DNA from 3 places in the Methylobacterium sp. NPDC097929 genome. Region 1 is predicted to be linked to each of the others. Evidence: predicted binding sites of a transcription regulator. Region 1 holds the regulator's gene; each other region holds the start of a gene.

Region 1 (6,690 bases):
GCACCTACGTCTATGCCGACCTCTGCACGCTGCCCGAGGACGGCGCCCGGGCGGGGCGGCGCGTCACGCTCAAGCGGTGGCCGACGGGCGACAACCTCGTCTACGAGGGCGCCGGCCTGTCCGCGCCGATCGAGACGGCCGTCACCGTCGACGACACGACCAAGGACGTGGCGTTCCATCTCCAGACCGGGGCGGGCCTCGTCAGCTTCCGCGGCACCGCCGGCCCCGATGCCCTGGTCGGCACCCTGCACAGCGCCGACGGCTCCGAGCCCGTGCGCCTCAAGCGGATGATGCGAACCCGCGCCCCCGAAGCCTGCCCCGGGGAGACCACGGGCTCGATCAACTGACGCCCGCGCCGCATCGCCGCCATTGACGCCGCCGCGCCCCGGCGCGAGGGAAGCGCCGGGGCTTCCAGCGAAGGCGAGCGGCATGGGCGAGGCAAAGCGCAGCTACAGGATCGCGGTCATTCCGGGTGACGGCATCGGCAACGAGGTCGTGCCGGAAGGCGTGCGGGTGCTCGAACGGGCCGCCGCGCGCCACGGATTCGAGATCAAGCAGGACTGGTTCGATTTCGCCTCGTGCGATTACTACGAGGCGAACGGGCGGATGATGCCCGAGGACTGGAAGGAGCGGATCGGCAGCCACGACGCGATCTTCTTCGGCGCCGTCGGCATGCCCGAGCGCGTGCCCGACCACATCTCGCTCTGGGGCTCGCTGATCCAGTTCCGGCGGGAGTTCGATCAGTACGTCAACCTGCGGCCCGTGCGCCTGATGCCGGGCGTGCCCTCGCCGCTCGCCGGCCGCGAGCCCGGCGACATCGACTTCTGGGTCGTGCGCGAGAACACCGAGGGCGAGTATTCCAACGCGGGCGGACGCATGTTCCCCGGCACGGAGCGCGAGTTCGCCGTGCAGGAATCGATCTTCACCCGCCACGGCGTCGACCGGGTGCTCAACTTCGCCTTCGCGCTGGCCCAGAGCCGGCCGAAGCGGCACCTGACCTCGGCCACCAAGTCCAACGGCATCTCGATCACGATGCCCTACTGGGACGAGCGGGTGCGCGCGGTGGCCGAGGGCTACCCCGATATCCGCTGGGATCAATACCATATCGACATCCTGACCGCGCATTTCGTGCTCAATCCGGATCGGTTCGACGTGGTGGTCGCCTCGAACCTGTTCGGCGATATCCTGTCCGATCTCGGACCGGCCTGCACCGGCACGATCGGCATCGCGCCCTCGGGCAACATCAATCCGGAGCGCCGCTTCCCCTCGGTGTTCGAGCCGGTCCACGGCTCGGCCCCCGATATCGCCGGGCAGGGGATCGCCAACCCGATCGGGCAGATCTGGTCGGGCGCGATGATGCTGGAGCATCTCGGGGAGCGGGAGGCCGCGGCCGAGATCGTCGCCGGCATCGAGCGGGTTCTCGTCGAGCCGTCCCTGCGCACGCGCGATCTCGGCGGCAGCGCCGACACGCAGACCTGCGGCCGCGCGGTCGAACAGGCCCTGGGCTGAGGGGGCCCGCCGCCATGAGACCCGTCGTCGTCACGGTGGCGATCACCGGCTCGGTCGCCCGCAGGGCCGACAACCCGACCGTGCCGATCACGCCCTCCGAGCAGATCGAATCGACCCACGCCGCCTACGAGGCCGGGGCGGCGCTGGCCCATATCCACGTGCGGGAGGACGACGAAAGCCCTTCCCTCGATCCCGAGCGCTTCGGGCGGGTGCAGGAGGGCATCCGCCGGCATTGCCCGGACATGATCGTCCAATTTTCGACGAGCGGGGCGGGAAGCGATCCGGCGGAGCGGGGCGCCTGCCTGGTCCATCGGCCGGACATGGCCTCGCTGACGACGGGCTCGGTCAATTTCGGCGAGGGCGTCTACGAGAACCCGGCCGGCCTCCTCACGGCCATGGCCGGGCGGATGCGCGAGCACGGCGTGCGGCCCGAACTCGAGATCTTCGATCTCACCCACCTCCACAACGCCCGCCGCCTCGTGGACGAGGGCCTCATCGACCCTCGGGTCCACGTGCAGTTCGTCCTCGGCATCCGCAACGCGCTGCCGCCCGACCCGCACCTCCTCGACCTGCTGCTCGCCGAGACGGGCCGGCTCCTGCCGGAGGCGAGCTGGGGCGCCTTCGGCATCGGCCGCTATCAGAGCATCGCCATGGGCTGGGCGCTGGCCCGCGGGGCGGCCGGCGTGCGCACGGGGTTGGAGGACAACGTGCGTCTCTCCAAGGAGCGGCTGGCCGACGGCAACGCGGATCTCGTGCGGCTCGCCGCCGCGATCTGCGCCGAGCACGGCGGCCGGCCGGCCACGCCCGCCGAGGCGCGGGCGATCCTGCGCCTCGGCTGAGACTCCGTCAGGCCGCCGCCGGACGGAGTTTGCGTCCCAGCGCCTCCTCGACGGTGCCGTCGCCGTCGAGATAGCCGTGGCGCTTCGGGTTCGGCATCACCAGCGAGGCGATGAAGGACACGCCGAGGATCACGGCGACGTACCAGAAGAACGTGCTCTCCATTCCCCAATCCTTGAGCTGGAGCGCCACGTACTCCGCCGTGCCGCCGAACAGCGAGTTGGCGATGGCGTAGGAGAGCCCCACGCCGAGCGCCCGGACCTGGGTCGGGAACAGCTCGGCCTTCACGATGCCGCTGATGCCCGTGTAGAAACTGATGATGGTCAGCCCGACCATGACCAGGGCGAAGGACAGCACGGGGTCGGTCGTGGCACCGATGGCGGTCATCAGCGGCACGATCGCCACCATGCCGAGGCCGCTGAACAGCAGCATGCTGGTCTTGCGCCCGATCCGGTCGGACATCCAGCCGAAGAAGGGCTGCATCAGCATGTAGACCAGCAGCGCCACCGTCGTGATCCGCGAGGCGGTGACCTTGTCGAGATGGGCGGTGTTGAAGAGATATTTCGGCATGTACGTGGTCAGCGTGTAGAAGGCGAGCGAGCCGCCGGCCGTGTAGGCCAGCACCACCGCGAAGGCCCGCCAATGCCGGAGCAGGGCGGCGAGGGTGCCCGATTCCGCGTCGTTCCGGTCCGCGGCGCTCGTTGTCTCCTGAAGGGAGCGGCGCAGGAACAGGGCGACCACCGCCGCAAGCGCCCCGATCACGAAGGGGATGCGCCAGCCCCAGGCGGTGAGCTGGGCCTCGGTCAGCAGGCTCTGCAACACCACGAGCACCAGCGAGGCGAGGAGTTGCCCGCCGATCAGGGTGACGTACTGGAACGAGGCGTAGAAGCCGCGCTGGCCCTTGGCGGCGACCTCGCTCATGTAGGTCGCGCTGGTGCCGTACTCGCCGCCGACCGAGAGGCCCTGCACCATCCGCGCGAGGACCAGCAGCACGGGGGCGAGGCCGCCGACGGTGGCGTGGGTCGGCAGCACCGCGATGGCGAGCGAGCCGGCGCACATCATCAGCACCGAGATCATCAGCGAGGTCTTGCGCCCGAGCCGGTCGGCGATGCGCCCGAACAGCCAGCCGCCGATCGGCCGCATGAAGAAGCCCACCGCGAACACCGCCGCCGATTGAAGCAGCTGGCTGGTCGCGTCGCCCGTCGGGAAGAAGACCGGGGCGAAGTAGAGCGCGAAGAAGGCGTAGCAGTAGAAGTCGTACCACTCGACGAGATTGCCCGACGACGATCCGACGATCGCCATGATCCGGCGGCGGCGGTCGGCGGCATCGTCCTGGTCCGGTCCCGTCTCGGCGATCTCCGCCATGTCTTCCTCCCGAAAGCGGCCTCGGAGGGCCGTGAAGCGTCGCTGGCGGCACCGTAGCTAGGCGCCCGCCGCGCGGCGCCGACCCGGCGGGCGCCCGGAGAATGACAGGCATGGGGCGACCGTCTCAGCCTCGCGCGTCGCTCCACCCGTTTCCCGCGTCGTCCGGGTAGGCTCGCGGCCTTCCGGAACGCTCCGGTCGAAGGCGAGCGGAGCGGCGGCGCCAAGTCATTGCCCCGCTTCTCTCACAGATTTTCCAGACACATAGCGATGTTCCCGTTCGCCGCGTCAGTCTTCCCGGCGAAAGTATATGAATTGCCAAGATAGAGCCGGCGAAGAATCCCGATCGCCTTGGTGCCGGAACGGTTTTCAGCCTTGCGCCGTTGCGAGCGCAGTTTGGGGGCCGCGTCCGGCCGCCGGCATCAAGAGGACCTTGAACATGACGAAGTTCTTTCGCAGCACGGCGACGGCGGCGATCCTCGTACTCGGCGCCGCGACGGCCCTGGCTCAGGGTGGCGGCGCGGGCGGCGCCGGTGGTGGCGCAGGCGGCGGAGCCGGCGGTGGTGCGGGCGGCGGAGCCGGCGGTGGCGCCGGAATGGGGGCCGGTGGCGCGGGCGGCGGCGGTGGCCCCGGCGGCGGTGCGGGCGGCGGAGCCGGAAGTATCGGCGGCGCGGGCGGCGGCGCCCGTGGCGGTGCGGGTGAGGTCGGTGGCGGAGCGGGCGGCGCCCGCGGTGGTGCGGAGACCGGCGGAGCCCGCGGCGGCGAGGCGGGCGGCGGTGCGGCCGGCGGAGCCGGGGGTGCCGCGCGCGGCACCGGCGGCAGCGAGACGGGTCCTCGCGGCGACCGCGACGGCGGCCCGGCCCGAGCCGGCGAACAGGGCGGGCGCGCCGGTCAGGGAGAGCGCGGCGACCGCGAACCCGGCAAGGCCGACCGCGACGGGGCGGGCGACCGCGACGGCCGCGGTGGACGTGACGCGGCCGGCGAGCGCGGCGGCCGCGACGGAGATCGTGCGGGCGACCGGGGCGGCCGAGGCTCGGCCAGCGAGGCGCGCGGGGCCTCCAAGAGCCTGAGCACCACTCAGCGCACGGAGTTCCGCCAGTCGATCACCCGCACCAACATCCGCCCGGTCACGAACGTGAACTTCTCCGTCCGCGTCGGCACGGCGATCCCGCGCTCCGTGTCGCTGCACCCGCTGCCGCCGGCCATCCTCTCGGTCGTGCCGGCCTATCGCGGCCTGCAGTTCGTGCTGGTCGGAGACGACATCGTCATCATCGATCCCGATACCTACGAGATCGTCGACGTGATTCCCGCCTGATTCGACGGGCGAACGGTCGAGAACGGAGGCGGCGGGGCGAGGGCTCCGCCGCCTTTCGCGTGTCGCGGCACGCGCTTGCGGAACAGGAGAGGAACGTCTAGGCTGTTCGTGCTTTGTTTTCCACGATTCTGCGGCGCCCCCGGCCCGCGGTCGACAGCAGGTGCCGCATGCTGACCCGCAAGCAACTCGAGCTGCTCCAGTTCATCCAGCAGAGGATGCAGGAGAGCGGCGTGCCGCCGTCCTTCGACGAGATGAAGGACGCCCTCGACCTCAAGTCCAAGTCCGGCATCCACCGCCTGATCATGGCGCTGGAGGAGCGCGGCTTCCTGCGCCGCCTTCCGAATCGGGCGCGGGCCATCGAGATCCTGCGCATGCCCGACGCGCCGGCGGCCAGGCCCGCGGCGGGCGCCGAGCCGCGCCGCTTCACCCCGAGCGTGGTCGAGGGGGGCCTTGCCGGCAAGCCGCCCGCGCCGAAGCCGCCGATGCTGCAGGCCCAAGACGGGAACGGACGTTCGGTGATGGTGCCGGTGATGGGCCGCATCGCCGCCGGTACGCCGATCTCGGCGATCGAGAGCCAGAGCCACACCATCGCGATGTCGCCGGACTTCCTCTCCGGCGGCGAGCACTACGCCCTGGAGGTGCGCGGTGATTCGATGGTCGAGGCCGGCATCCTCGACGGCGATCTGGTGGTCATCCACAAGCAGGACACCGCCAATAATGGCGACATCATCGTCGCCCTGATCGACGACGAGGAGGCGACCCTCAAGCGCCTGCGCCGCCGCGGCACCTCCATCGCCCTCGAAGCGGCCAACCCCGCTTACGAGACCCGCGTGCTCGGCCCGGATCGCGTGCGCATCCAGGGCAAGCTGGTCAGCCTCGTGCGCCGCTACTGAGGCTCGTCGGGCGGCGGATCGACCGGGTCCGCCGTCTCCGGGCCGGCGGTCGGCGCCTTGTCCGGCGCGGCCGCCGGCATCGGCGGGGCGACCGGGGGCTGCGGATGCCAGGGTTTGGCCGCGCCGGCACCGCGGGCCGTGACGATGTCGGGGCCGGCCGGGCGAAGGCGAATCGCCGTGGCGCCCCGCTCCACCAGGAAGGCGCGATCGACGACCAGGGGCGCTGCGCAGCCCGGCGGCGCGCGCAGGCGGCTGATCAGGATCTCGGCCCGGGCGCAATCCTCCGCGAAGGCGCGCTTGTCGGTCACGAAGGCGACGGCGCGCCCGTCGGCGGTCGTGAGGGTGCAGCCAAGACGGTCGCAGCGGGGGCCTGCCGCAGCCAGGGCGGCGTCGGGACGGCGCGGATCGCCGTCGGCCTTCAACCATTGCTCCAGAACGAAGACCGGTGGGCGCCCCAGCACGATCAGCCGGCCGTCCCTGCCGCGGACCGCCGCGCCGCCGCCATCGCGATCGACGTAGAGATCGAAGCGATCCGGAGCGCCGGCCAGGGCGAGGCCGATCGTGGCCGGTAGCAGCGCCAGAAGGCGCAGCCGCGACACGGCCAGGGTCGCCACGAGAAGCGCGGCGGCGAGCAGCGCCAGGGCCGCCGGGCCGAAGGCCGGCAGCACCACGGTGGCCTGCCCGAACCCGGCGATCCAAGACGAGATCTCCAGCATCCCGCGCACGGCGAGGCCCATCAGCCACCAGACCGGGCGGTCGAGGGCGAAGGGATAG
Region 2 (6,690 bases), on a different contig from region 1:
CCGTTACCTAGGTGCGGATCGCGTCGCAACCAAGACCGATTCCAGCATATCAGCGTTTCGGTGCAGGCCCGGCATCGCTGCGGCGCTGGGCGGGGAGTTCGGTCTCCGGCGGCGGCTCCTCGGCCGGCGTGTCGCCCTTGGGCTTGCGGAACTGCTTGAGGAAGCCTTCCGGGTTGTCGGGCAGCTGCGCCACCAGCGCCTCGCCCGAACTCTCCAGGATCGGCCGGCTCTTGGCCTGCGCGGCCCAGTCCGGCACCTTGCCCTGGACGAGCCAGGCCAGGAACACCCAGCCGATCACGCAGATCAGGAAGCCGCGGCCCGCCCCGAACAGGAAGCCGAGCGAGCGGTCGACGGCGCCGATGCGCGAGTCGAGCACGAGGTCGGACACCTTCACCGTGATCAGCGAGACCACGATCAGGGTGCCGAGAAAGATCGCGGCGATGGAGGCGACGAGCGCCACCGTGTCGCTGGAGACGTGCTGCTTCACGGTGGGCAGGAGCAGCGGGTGGAGCGACCACGCCACCGCGGCGGCGGCCACCCAGGCGATGATCGCGAGCACCTCGCGGGTCACGCCGCGCACGGCGGCGAGCAGCGCCGAGATGAGCACGATGCCCAGCACCGCGAGATCGAGGACGGAGAACGGCATCGCAGGTTACGCTAATCGGGGGCGGGACAGGGCGGCGTCGCCCGGACGGCGACGGCTCCCCTCGGGCCGCGCGTCCGCTGTGGTCGTTAACGATATACCCCGACGAACCTCGGCCGTCACCTTCGGGCCTCGAATCCTGGACCAGCCATGCTCCTTGCCATCGGAATCCCGGCGTGCCGGCGCGGCGCACTCCCCTGGAATACCGCGCCTGTGGCGCTAGCCCTGCTGATCCTGTCCGCTCCGCTCCGCGCGGAGCCGGCGAGGCCGGTCTCGCGCGAGGGCGGCCTCGAAGTCCTCGACGCACTTATCCCCGGCCGGATCAGGGACGGCGTCCCGGTCCTGATGCCCGGAGCCATCACGATGGCGCAAGGCTTGTCGCCCCTCGACACCTCGCTCGCCGGCCGCAAGAACCCCAATGCCATCATGCTCGGGGTCGGAAACCGGATCTCGTTCTGTCCCGCCCTGTCGTGCATCCACGGGCCGTCGGACGGCCGGATCGACCCGGCCTTTTTCGACCACCAGCGCACCTCCCTGCTGATCTCGGCCAGCACGCAGATCGACAATGCGGCGGAGGAGCAGACGCTCGCCGTCACGACGACCATCGGTACCGGCCGGCAGAAGGCGTGGGCGGCCCGGACCAGCTTCGCGCTCGGCGACAACGTGTCGAGCGGCAACGCCACCTATCGGGTCGTGCAGGCCGGAACCTCGGGCGCGAACAATCCGCTGCCGGGCTCGCGGCCCGCCTCGGTTCCGTTCACGGTCTCCGACGGGTCGGTCAAATGGCTCTGGATCAACGATGCCAGCATCGCCGCGAAGGTCGGCAGCTACTTCGAGACGGAGGTCGTCGAGGGGGCCGGCGCGGCCTGGAACGCGGCGTTCAACTATCACCTGCGGATGCCGCCGGTCGCGCCGGGATTCTTCCCCAACGTGGAGCTCGATTACGGCAACGATTCGGGCCGGGACTGCCCGCTCGGCATCGATTGCACCAACCTGCGGCTGGCCGCGAGCGGCAAGGCGATCACCACCAACCTCGCGATCGTCGGAAACGAGACGGCGGCGCACGGGTACTCGACCATCTGGGGTATGCGCCTGAACGGCGATGGGCTCGCCTCGCAATCCGCCATCGAGATCGACGCGGCCTCGCCCGTCGGCATTGGCTTCGGCCTGTCCGGGCTGGGCGGGCAGTCGCATGCGATCGCCACCATCAGCGACGCCTCGTCCGGCCCTGTCTCCTACCTCGTCACGGGCGCCCATACGACGGCGAGCATCCTCGACGATTCCTCCGCCCCGGTCTCGCTCAGCATCGGCGGCGCCAAGTCGGTCGCCGGTATCCGGGAGGGGTCGAAGAGCCCGGCCGGCATCGTCCTGCAGGGGGCCTACGGCGTCGCCCAGATCCAGGGCAACGGCTGGTCGGTCGATCCGGCCGGGCGCATCATCACCCGGGCGGGCGTGGTGGAAAGCGCTTCCTCGCCCCCGGCGAGCAGCGCGGCGCCCTGCCGCGTCGGCGAGCGCGCCTGGGACGCGGACTGGGAGTATCGCTGCGTCGCCCCCAACCGGTGGAAGCGGTCGGCGCTGCAGGATTTCTGAGGCGAGTCCCGCCGCGCCCCGGCTACATCTCCTCCTCGTAACTCACGGCCTTCTGCCTCCCAACCCGCCGCGGCGCGCCCGAGGCGATGCCGGCCACGAGATCGGCGATGTGGCGCAGGGCCTCGGTCGGCAGCGCCCGGTCCCCGGCCTCGCCGCGCCCCTGCGGGGTGATCGCCTTGCCGAAGCCGAGCTTCAGCGCCTCCTTCAGCCGGGCGGGCGCCTGCGAGACCGGCCGCACCGCCCCCGACAGGCCGAGTTCGCCGAAATAGACCGAGTCGGAGGGCAGCGCCGCCCCGGAGAGCGAGGAGACGAGCGCGGCAGCGACCGCCAGATCCGCGGCGGGCTCGGAGATGCGCAGGCCCCCCGCGACGTTGAGGTAGACGTCGTGCCCCCCGAGCCGGATGCCGCCATGGGCCTCCAGCACGGCGAGCACCATCGAGAGGCGGTTCGGGTCCCAGCCCACCACCGCCCGGCGCGGCATGCCGAGCGAGGAGGGGGCGACCAGCGCCTGGATCTCGACCAGCAGCGGCCGGGTGCCCTCCATCCCGGCAAAGACCGCGGTGCCCGGGGCGGCGTGGTCGCGGCCCGCCAGGAACAGGGCGGAGGGGTTGGGGACTTCCGCGAGCCCGGCATCGGTCATCTCGAACACGCCGATCTCGTCGGTCGGTCCGAAGCGGTTCTTCACGGCGCGCAGGATCCGGAAATGGTGGCCCTGGTCGCCCTCGAACGAGGCGACCGCATCGACCATGTGCTCGACCACGCGGGGGCCGGCGATCTGCCCGTCCTTGGTGACGTGGCCGACGAGGATGACGGCCGTGCCGGTGGTCTTGGCGAAGCGGATCAGGGCCTGGGCGGAGCTGCGCACCTGCGTGACGGTGCCCGGCGCCGATTCCACGGTCTCCGTCCACATGGTCTGGATCGAGTCGATGATGACGAGCGCGGGCGGGTGACCCTGCGAGAGCGTCTCGACGATGTCCTCGACATTGGTCTGCGCGGCGAGTTCGACCGGGTGCTGGGTCAGCCCGAGCCGCTCGGCGCGCAGGCGCACCTGTCCCACCGCCTCCTCGCCGGAGATGTAGGCGACGCGCTCGCCGCTCCGCGCCATGGCGGCCGACGCCTGCATCAGCAGGGTCGACTTGCCGATGCCGGGATCGCCGCCGAGCAGGATCACCGAGCCGCGCACGAAGCCGCCGCCGGTCACCCGGTCGAGCTCGTTGATGCCGCTAGCGCTGCGCGGCGCCTCCTTGGCCTCGCCGGTCAGGCCTTCGAGGGGGAAGACGCGGCCCCGCGCCCGCGAGGGCCGGGTCGCGGCCGGGCCGGATTGGGGGCCGGCGCTCGGCACCTCCTCCTGGATCGTGTTCCAGCCGTTGCAGGCCTCGCAGCGCCCGCGCCAGCGGTTGTAGACCGCCCCGCAGGACTGGCAGACGAAGGTCTGTTGGATCTTGGCCATGGGACTTTGAATCTACTGCTATTTTCCCAGACAGCTAAGCTAGATAGGTGCGTTGCCTTTAGAGCTGTACGAGGCCTCAAGGAACTGCCTCTCTGAGCGCCTAGGGCGATCCTACAAACCTATCACGATTTTGAACAAAAAGTGAACACCGCGGCTTTCTCGACCGCATGGACTCCAGCTCGGCGGTCTGATCTAAGAGTATAGCAAATTTTTGTGGAAGCTGGTAAATGTCAATTTTTGCCAAATGCGAACGCGTATTTATAATATAATTTTTGGAATTGACGTCATGAACTATCTTCAAAATGCCGCGGAACTGGCATGGAACTACAAGGTTTCCCTCGTTCCCGTTTTATTTACGTACCTTATCTTTGATCTTCAGGCAATTTATAGGCGCATTACCAAGATACACTATGTTCCTATATACTTCATCGTCTTTCCTAGTGGGCACTCAGATAAGTTATATGCTGAATATTTTGGAGAAGACGATTATTTTGGTGTAGGAATAAGTTTGTCAGAGCAAGAGAGGATTGAATTAAGGCGAAAGATTATCGCATCTGCAATTATATCGATGGTATTTTCTGCGGTTTTTGCTCCATATGTGTGCGGCATCATTTCTGCATTTTACTTGTCTGCCCAGCAATTTAGGGAGTTTGTTATATTTCTGATGCTGGTGAAAACGTATAATATTTTCAGGGCTCTATACAGAATACGCCTCGAAAGTGAAGTTGTCGGGAGTGGAAAGTCATTTTTATACGTTTTGCTGGTATACGCCGCATATTTATTATCAATCTGTTATGCACTCAATACAGCGTTTGGATGGGCAGCCACGAATCTTGAGAAGTCAGGTGCTTTGGGACTTGCATCCGCGGCAGGAAGCTTTTTATACGAAGACGTATTCATCAATATTTTTATTGTTGCGGCGATTACTTGGGTAATACAAAGAAGAATCACAAGGCCGGAAAATATATCTTATTCGCGGCGCGCGGAGAGCGAAACTTGACGCTATCAAAGCGATTTCTAAATAAAATGCTAGAGGATGATTCTGTCAACGAAATAGCTATAGCCCTTTTGATGACAGAATGTCGCTTCCGCACTCTGCCAATCCGGATAGCCGAAATTTTTGCTACTATTTTTATATTGTACTACAAAAAACAAGAACCGAAATTCACCATTGGAAAGTGCCAAGTCGAATTCAGATATTGGAGGATAATGTTCGGAAGTAATAACATCAAACTAATTTTTGCGACTTTTGACGATACTTGTAACTACAATGTTTGTTGTGAATTTTTGAGAGAAATTAAATGCGATTATAGTAACGTACTTGTAAGTTACAATGGGCGGCCAAGTGCATTGTATGCTAAAACATATCAAAGAAATTTAGCCGCAGTCAGAAGGGTACAGTCGAACATAGGCTAATTTGATTTCGCAGGTTGAGTGCGTTTCAAATCATAACAAATCGAATTTACTCGTATTTCCGGATGTATCGGGAACCCAGCCCCGTCAGGATCTCGTAGCCGATGGTGCCGGCGGCTTGCCCCACCGTGTCGATGTCGAGGGCATCGCCGATCAGCGTGGCGGTGCCGCCGCGCCGGGCCTGGATTGCGTCGGTGACATCGAGGATGATGAGGTCCATCGAGATCAGGCCGACGATCGGGCAGGGCACGCCGCCGACCAGCGCGTGGCCGCTGTTGCTGGCGGCGCGGGGATAGCCGTCGGCGTAGCCGAGCGAGAGCGTGGCGAGCCGGCGCGGGGCCGGGGCCTGCCAGCGGGCGTTGTAGCCGCAGGTCGCGCCGGCCTCGACGTCACGGACCTGCAGGATCGTCGCCTCCAGCCGAACCACCGGCCGCATCGGATTGGGTTGGCCCGGCTCCGGGTTGCCTCCGAAGAGCGCATAGCCCGGCCGCAACAGGTCGTGGCGGGCATCGTTCGCGAGGCAGGTGCCCGAGGAATTGGCGAGCGAGGCGCGCATCTGCGGAAAGGCCGCCCTCACACGAGCGAAATCGGCAGCTTGGCGCGCGTTGAGCGGGTCGTCGGATCGTTCCGCGCTGACGAGATGGCTCATCACGAGGTCGATGCCGGCGCGCGCGATCACCGGATCGCCCGCCCGCGCCAGGGCCTCTGCGACGGAAAGGCCGAGCCGGTTCATGCCGGTATCGACGTGGAGCGCGGCCGGCCACGCGCCCTGCGTGGCGGCGGCCCATTCGAGGAGTTCGTCACGGTCGCCGAGGACGGGGCGCAGGCGGTGGGCGCGAAACGCCTCCGCGCTGCCCGGCGGCAGACCGTTGAGCACGTAGAGCGCGGCCTCCGGCAGGATTTTCCGCGCGGCGATGCCCTCGGAGAGGTGTGCCACGAAGAACGTCCGGCAGCCCGCCCGCCACAGGGCCGGCGCGACCGCCGAGAGGCCGCAGCCATAGGCGTCCGCCTTCACCACGGCACCGCACTCGGCCTGCGGGGAGTGGGCTCCGAGGGTCCGCCAGTTGGCGACGAGGGCCGCGAGATCGACCGTCAGGCGGCCGCCGTGGCCCGGGGCGCTCGGATCGGTACGGCTCGGCGCGGGACTGTCTTCTAAGATGGTCAGAACGTCCCGCCCTCCGGCGGCCAGGGCACCGGCCGGTTCATGATCGCCTCGAAAGTGTAGGGGCATTCGGCGGGGAAGACATCCTCGTCGAGCCCGGTCTCGCCGGCGGCGTCGATGCGGGCCCGGCGGTAGGCTTTGGCAAGGGCGCCGGGAAGCCTGCGCTTGAGGCTCGGATGACGTTCCAGCACCTCCTCAGCGTCGAGGCGACCGTTGCGGATCGAGAGATGCCAGCTCCGCGTCCGCTTCTCCGGCTGATGATCCCACTTCAGGAGATGCATCAGCGTGATCCGCAGTGCACTCTCCATCCGGTTGTAGATCTCGCCGCCCAAGTCCTCGATCTCCTCGGCCAGATTGAGCGCGTCGAGGGCGGCGAACTGCCCGCGGCGGAGCGCCTGGGCCTGCTCGTAGGCCCAGGCGTAGAGATCCCGA
Region 3 (6,690 bases), on a different contig from region 1:
ATGAGGCGCCGCATCGCGCTGCCGGTGGGGGCCGGGCTCCTGCGTCTCGTCGCCTCGATCATCGTCCATCCTCGGGCAGGCCGGATCGCCGACGGGCGTCCCGGATACTTGGGATGGACCTTCCCTCAACATGGTTAAGGGAGATTTAAGCGGATCCTCGACGCTCCTGCCCCGGCGCGGGATCGGCTCGCGTCAGGCGGCCTCGGGTGCGGCGCCTACGAGCTGGCGGGCCTGGAGCATCGTCATCGGCTCGCCGAAGGCCGCGCCTTGCGCGTAGTCGCAGCCGAGTTCCTGTAGCGCCTGCGCGTCCTCCTCCGATTCCGCCCCCTCGGCGATGGTGGCAAGACCGAGTTCCTGCCCCATCCGCAGGATCGAGCGCAGCATGGCGGTCCGGCCCTGGCCCAGCTGGCGCACGAAGGTCTGGTCGATCTTGATCGTGTCGAAGGGGAAGCGCTGGAGGTAGGAGATCGCCGAGTAGCCGGTGCCGAAATCGTCGAGGACGAGGCCGGCGCCGAGGTCGTGGATGCGCGCCAGCATCTGGGCCGCGTATTCGGGGTTCTCCATCACCAGCCCCTCGGTCATCTCCAGCTTGAGCGAGCCGGGCAGGACGCCGGTGCGGGCGATGACGGTCTTCACGTCGTGAAGGAGGTCGTGGCGCAGGAGCTGGCGCGAGGAGACGTTGACCGAGGCGAAGATCGGCGGCTCGACGTCGAGCGAGCGCTGCCAAGCGGCGAGTTCGAGCGCCGTGCGCTCGATCGCGAAGTTGCCGAGCGGGACGACCACGCCCGTCTCCTCGGCCACCGGCATGAAGGTCGCGGGCGGGATGCGCCCGAGCTTGGGATGATCCCAGCGCAGCAGCGTCTCGAAGCCCGCCACCGTGCGGTCCTCGAGCCGGACGATGGGCTGGAACAGCACCTTGATCTCGTTGCGCTCCAGCGCCTTGCGCAGGTCCGCCTCCAGCATGAGCCGGTCGGAGCGCTCGACGCGCATGTTGGCGCGGAACACCTCGATGCGGTCGCCGCCGCCGCGCTTGGCCTGGATCATGGCCATCTCGGCGTTCTTGAACACCTCGTCGCGCCGCGCCGGCCCGGTGCCCTGGCTGCCGCCCTGCGCCGCCTCGTGCAGGGCGATGCCGATGGAGACGGTGAGGAACACCTCGCGGTCGGCGTAGGTCACCGGCGTGGCGATGGCGCGCCGGATCATCTCGGCGAAGGACAGGATGCGGTCGGGCTCCCGCTCCGAGAGCAGGATCACGGCGAATTCGTCGCCCGCCACCCGGGCCAGGGTGTCCTGCGGGCGCAGCAGCCGGCCGAGCCGGCGCGAGAGGGTGAGCAGGATCGAGTCGCCCGCCGAGAGGCCGATGGCGTCGTTGATCGCCTTGAACCGGTCGATGTCCAGCGCGATCACCGCGGGCTTGAGGCGCGGGTCCTGGCTCGCCAGCGCCAGCGCGGCCTCCAGACGGTCGTGGAACAGCTCGCGGTTGGGCAGGCCGGTGAGGCTGTCGTGCACGGCGTCGTGCAGCAGCCGCTCCTCGGCGGTCTTGGCCTCGGTCACGTCGCTGATGGTGCCGACGATGCGGATCACCTCGCCGTCGGTGCCGATCACGGGCCGCGCCTTCAGCCGGTACCAGGCGTAGGGGCCGTCGGCCGAGCGCAGGCGGAAATCGTGGAGGATGCGTCCGCGCCGCTCCTCGATCACCGTGTCGAGGGCCGCCGAGTAGCGCTCCACGTCGAACGGGTGGAGCAGGCCGAGCCAGTTCGCCGCCGGCCCTTCGAGGGTACCGCGCTTGAGCCCGAGCTGAGCCTCGATCTCGGGGCCGGCGAAGACCCGGTCGCCGGGTACGTCCCAGTCGAACACGATGTCGCCCGCCCCCGTGAGTGCCAGCGCCCGGCGCTCGGTATCGGACACGAGGCTGTGGCTCAGGCCCCCGCCCGCGAAGGCGTGCTGCATCACCGTGAAGCCGATCAGCATGACGATGAGCACGAGCCCGCCGATGAGGGCCGGCTGCACGAGGTCGGAGCCGATCTGGCCCGTGATGGCAAAGCCGGCCGCCACCACCCAGAACAGAAGCAGCAGCCACGTCGGCACGAGCAGGATCGCCCGGTCGTAGCCGTTATGGACGGCGAGATAGAGGATCAGGAGCAGGCCGACGCCCGCCACCGCGGCGATCGAGATGCGCGCCACGCCCGCCGCCACGGGCGGATCGAATACGGCAAGCCCGACGAGGCCGGCGAGGAAGGTCAGCCAGAAGAAGGCGACGTGGCTGTAGCGCACGTGCCAGCGCGACAGGTTGAGGTAGGCGAACAGGAAGACGAGCAGGGTGGCGCCGAGCACGGCTTCGGCCGAGGCGCGGTAGATCCGCTCCGCCTGCTCCGCGACGGGGAAGATCCGCTGCAGGAAGCCGAAATCGATGCAGGCATAGGCCAGCACAGCCCAGGAGAGCGCGGCCGCGGCGGGGAAGATGATCGCGCCCTTCACCACGAAGATGATGGTGAGGAACAGCGCCAGCAGCCCGGCGATGCCGATGATGATGCCCTTGTAGAGGGTGAGCCCCGAGGTCTTCTTGCGATAGGCGTCCTGGTCCCAAAGGTAGACCTGCGGGATGTTGGGCCCCTTCAACTCGGCGACGTAGGTGACCGTGGTGCCCGGATCGATGGTGATCAGGAACTGGTCGGCCTCCAGGCTCTCGTCGCGCTCGGGCCGGATGCCCTCGCTCGCGGTGATCGCGGCGATGCGCGAGCCGCCGAGATCGGGCCAGATCACGCCCGAGCCGACGAGGCGGAAATGCGGGGCCACCAGCAGCCGGTCGATCTGCTCGTCGGTGTCGTTGGTGAGCGCGAACACCATCCAATCGGGCCGCGCCCCCGCCTCGCGGGCCTTGACCGCGATGCGCCGGACGATGCCGTCCTTGCCCGGCGCCGTGGAGATCTGGATCATTTCGCCGTCCGAGCGGTAGCGCTCGATCGTCGGCGTGAGATCGATGGCGGGCGCGTCGAGGGTGACGCGCACGGCTTCGACCGCGCGGGCGGGAACGGCGGTCCCGAGCAGGGCGGCCAGGGAGCCGGCCACGACCGTCAGGAACGCGAGGACCAGTGAGAGCGTGCGCAACGGGCGTTTCTTGACAACCGGCTTGAGCGGTAGGGCGAGCGGCCAAGTCGTATCGGCGGCATCCTGCCCCCGCAAGGCGACCCGGCCGGAGCGGGCGGCGCACCCACCGTTCTTTCGGCCCGCCGCCCGACGCGGATCGCGTGGCTTTGCGGCCAAAACAAGTTGGGATCGTCCGATCGAGCCCGGCGCGGCCTCGCTTGAGCTGAGGAGGGCGGCTAGAGCGGAGAGCATGCAAACGATCGGAACACGCCGTCTCGAAGCCTTCCCGGCGAGCGGAAGGGCCGTTTCGCGGCTTGCGGCGGCCCGATGACCGTCGCCCCTCTCCTCGCCGCGCCGCTGGCGGCGCTGCTGTCCGCCGGGCTGATCGTCCTGCTGAAGCCGCTGCTGCAGCGCTACGCCCTGGCCCGGCCGAACGCCCGCTCCAGCCACCGGGTGCCGACGCCCCAGGGCGGCGGGATCGCCATCATCGCCGCCGCGCTCGCCGCCGCCGCCCTCCTGGCCGTGCCGACGGGGATCGGTCCCGGCTCGGCCGAACTGGCGGTGCTGGCGCTCGCCGTCCTCGTGCTGGCCGCGACCGGCGCCGTCGACGACATCCGTCCGCTGCCGGCCTCGCTCCGGCTCGTGATCCAGGCGGGCGCCGTGGCCGCGGTCGTGCTCGCCACCGGGGGACGGCTCCTGCCCGAGGCGCCGCTCTGGCTGGAGCGCGGCCTCGCGATCCTGGCCGGGCTCTGGTTCGTCAACCTCGTGAACTTCATGGACGGGCTCGACTGGATGACGCTGGCCGAGTTCGTGCCGCCGGTCGCCTTCCTCCTCGCACTCGGGCTCGCCGGCCTCTACGCCCCCGCCCCGACGCTGGTGGCCGGCGCCCTGCTCGGCGGGCTGCTCGGCTTCGCGCCCTTCAACCGCCCGGTGGCGCGGCTGTTCATGGGCGATGTCGGCTCGCTGCCGGTGGGCCTGATCGTGGCGTGGCTGCTCTACCGGCTCGCGGGGGAGGGTGGATTGGCGGCCGCGCTGATCCTGCCGCTCTATCCCGTCACCGACGCGACGCTCACCCTGCTGTGGCGCCTGCGCCGGGGCGAGGCCGTCTGGCAGGCCCATCGCAGCCACTTCTATCAGGTCGCCACCGTCCACGGTTTCTCCGTCCTCGGCGTGGTGGGACGCGTCTTCGCGCTCCAGAGCGCGCTGGCGCTGCTCGCGGCCGCGACCTTGCTTTGGCCGCACCCCGCGGTCACGCTCTCCTGCCTCGGCCTCTCGGCGGGGGGCGTCGGGTGGCTGCTGCGCCGGTTCGCGAGGGGGCGGCCGGGCGGTGCATGAGGGGGATGGGCGGGTGACCGGAAAGCTGATCGCGCTGACGGGAGCGACGGGCTTCATCGGCCGCCACCTGCTGCGGACGCTCTCGGCCCGGGGCTACCGCGTGCGGGTGCTGCTGCGCCGGCCCGTGGAGGTGCCCGAGGGCGCGAGCGGCGCCGTGGTGGGCGATCTGGCCCGGCCGATGAACATGGCCGCCGCGCTCAGCGGGGTCGATGCCGTGGTGCATTCGGCGGGCCTCGCTCACGCCATGTCCGGTGCGCCGGAGGACGATTTTCGCAATTCGAACACCGAGGCGACGCGCAAGCTGGCCGAGGCCGCGCAGCGGGCGCGGGTCGGCCGCTTCGTCTTCCTCTCCTCGATCCGGGCGCAGACCGGTTCGAGCGCACCCCTGCCTCTGTCCGAGGCGGACGCCCCCGCCCCGACCGACGCCTACGGCCGCTCGAAGCTCGCCGCGGAGGAGGCGCTGGCCGAGATCGGGCTCGATTGGGTCGCCCTGCGCCCGGTGCTGGTCTACGGCGCCGGGGTGAAGGGCAACATGGCGGCGCTCCTCAAGCTGGCGCGGACGCCCTATCCGCTGCCGCTGGCGAGCCTGCGGGGCCGGCGCTCCCTGGTCTCGGTCGAGAGTCTGGCCGCTGCCGTGGCCACGGTGCTGGAGGCCCCTGCGCCTGTGGCCCGGCCGCTGATCGTGGCCGATCCCGACCCGCTGACGCTACCCGAGATGCTGACCGCACTCCGCTCCGGTCTCGGCCGCGGCCCCGGCCTGCTGCCCTGTCCGACCCCGCTGATCGGGCTCGCCTGCCGCGCCGCCGGCCGGGAGGCCGCCTTCGAGCGCCTGACCGGCTCCCTCGTGGCCCGGGCCGAGGGTCTGGCGGCGCTGGGTTGGCGGCCGGCGCAGACCTCGCGCGACGGCCTCGCGGTGCTGGCGCGGACCGGGGGCTGAGGCCGCCGCGCTCAGGCCGTCCTGCTCAGGCCGCCTTGAGGGCGCGCGCGGCCTCCAAGGCGCCGGTCAGCGCCCGCTCGCGCGCTTCGGAGCCCAGGGCGATGCCCTCGGCGACGATGAATTCCGGCGCCGTGATGCCGATGAAGGCGAGCACCGTGCGCAGATAGGTTTCGGCATGTTCCGCTGCGGCCGCCGGCGTGCCGGGTCCGTAGAGGCCGCCGCGGGCGAGTGCCACGATCACGCGCTTGGAGCCCGCGAGCCCTTCGGCGCCTGATGGCCCGTAGCGGAAGGTGACGCCTGCCACGAGGATTCGGTCGATCCAGGCCTTGAGCTGGCTCGACAGGGTGAAGTTGTAGAGCGGCGCGCCGATCACCACGATGTCAGCGGCGAGGAACTCGTCGAGCGCCTGTCGGCCGAGATCGACATCGTGCTGAATATCGGGCGTGTTCGTGGCGTTCGGCTGCGCTCCTGTGAGGACGGCGCCCGAGAGGTGGGGAAGGGGCGCCCGCGCGAGGTCGCGGTAGGCGACGGCGAGACCGGGATTCTCGGATCTCAGGCGATCCACGATGGCGGCGGACACCGTCCGGCTCACGGAATGGGCGCCTAGAATGCTGCCGTCGACGTGCAGAAGCTTCATGTTTGATCCTCGGTATCAGAAATGAACCGAGGCGCTATAGATAACCACTGTCATCGCCGCGCAAGGAGGCACATTCTTGGAACCCGGGCACATCGAGGGAACCGAGGCGTCGCATCCCGACCACCGTACCGGACAGGATTGCCGCCTCGTCGGTACGGTCCTGGCGCGGATCGGCGACAAGTGGAGCGTGCTCGTCGTGATGATGCTCGCTGACGGACCGAGGCGCTTCAACGAGCTGAAACGGATGATCGGCGGCATCTCGCAGCGGATGCTCACCTTCACGCTGCGCGGGCTGGAGCGCGACGGCCTCGTCACGCGCACGATCTTCCCGACGATTCCGCCGCGGGTCGATTACGAACTGACCGAACTTGGCCGCTCCCTCAAGGAGCCGATCCAGGCGCTCGGCGCTTGGGCCTTCGCGCATCTGCCGGAGATTCAGGAAGCCCGCGCCCGCTTCGACGGCCGCGACGGCAAGGCGGGCTGAGCGTCAGGCCGGGGTCGCCGCTGCGGTCTCGGCGCGTGGCGCGAGGCTCGCGGGCTCCGCGTTCGGCACGGCGCCGGCCCGGTGGCGGAAGTCCGGGATCGCTTCCTCGAACACCGCCTCCGCCGCCGCACGATCTCCCGCCGCGACAGCCTCGCGCAGGCGGCCGATCCAGCCCTCCAGCACCGCGCGGTCGGCGAAGACGGGCTTGGC

The links. Region 1 encodes LexA, which represses DNA repair genes until DNA is damaged. Its sites were predicted from a motif close to TGTTCNNNNTGTGTTCNG; they were not measured.
Region 2: a site for LexA is predicted at 3,814-3,831, ahead of radA (DNA repair protein RadA). Genes of this name have one in related genera too.
Region 3: a site for LexA is predicted at 3,262-3,279, ahead of ACPCJR_RS15055 (glycosyl transferase). Genes of this name have one in related genera too.

What each region holds. Positions count from the first base shown of each region.
Region 1 is NZ_JBMVEP010000002.1:241,713-248,402, forward strand. It holds gene ACPCJR_RS09180 (hypothetical protein) at 1-347, shown strand, start outside; gene ACPCJR_RS09185 (tartrate dehydrogenase) at 430-1,509, shown strand; gene ACPCJR_RS09190 (3-keto-5-aminohexanoate cleavage protein) at 1,524-2,348, shown strand; gene ACPCJR_RS09195 (MFS family transporter) at 2,356-3,711, opposite strand; gene ACPCJR_RS09200 (DUF1236 domain-containing protein) at 4,148-5,023, shown strand; gene lexA (transcriptional repressor LexA) at 5,191-5,916, shown strand; gene ACPCJR_RS09210 (ComEC/Rec2 family competence protein) at 5,910-6,690, opposite strand, start outside.
Region 2 is NZ_JBMVEP010000001.1:1,655,728-1,662,417, forward strand. It holds gene ACPCJR_RS07775 (CvpA family protein) at 50-646, opposite strand; gene ACPCJR_RS07780 (hypothetical protein) at 1,007-2,233, shown strand; gene radA (DNA repair protein RadA) at 2,256-3,683, opposite strand; gene ACPCJR_RS07790 (hypothetical protein) at 3,970-4,683, shown strand; gene alr (alanine racemase) at 5,146-6,327, opposite strand; gene ACPCJR_RS07800 (DUF29 family protein) at 6,258-6,690, opposite strand, start outside.
Region 3 is NZ_JBMVEP010000005.1:210,126-216,815, reverse strand. It holds gene ACPCJR_RS15065 (hypothetical protein) at 1-2, opposite strand, end outside; gene ACPCJR_RS15060 (EAL domain-containing protein) at 193-3,108, opposite strand; gene ACPCJR_RS15055 (glycosyl transferase) at 3,415-4,422, shown strand; gene ACPCJR_RS15050 (NAD-dependent epimerase/dehydratase family protein) at 4,436-5,359, shown strand; gene ACPCJR_RS15045 (FMN-dependent NADH-azoreductase) at 5,385-5,996, opposite strand; gene ACPCJR_RS15040 (winged helix-turn-helix transcriptional regulator) at 6,073-6,480, shown strand; gene ACPCJR_RS15035 (SDR family NAD(P)-dependent oxidoreductase) at 6,484-6,690, opposite strand, start outside.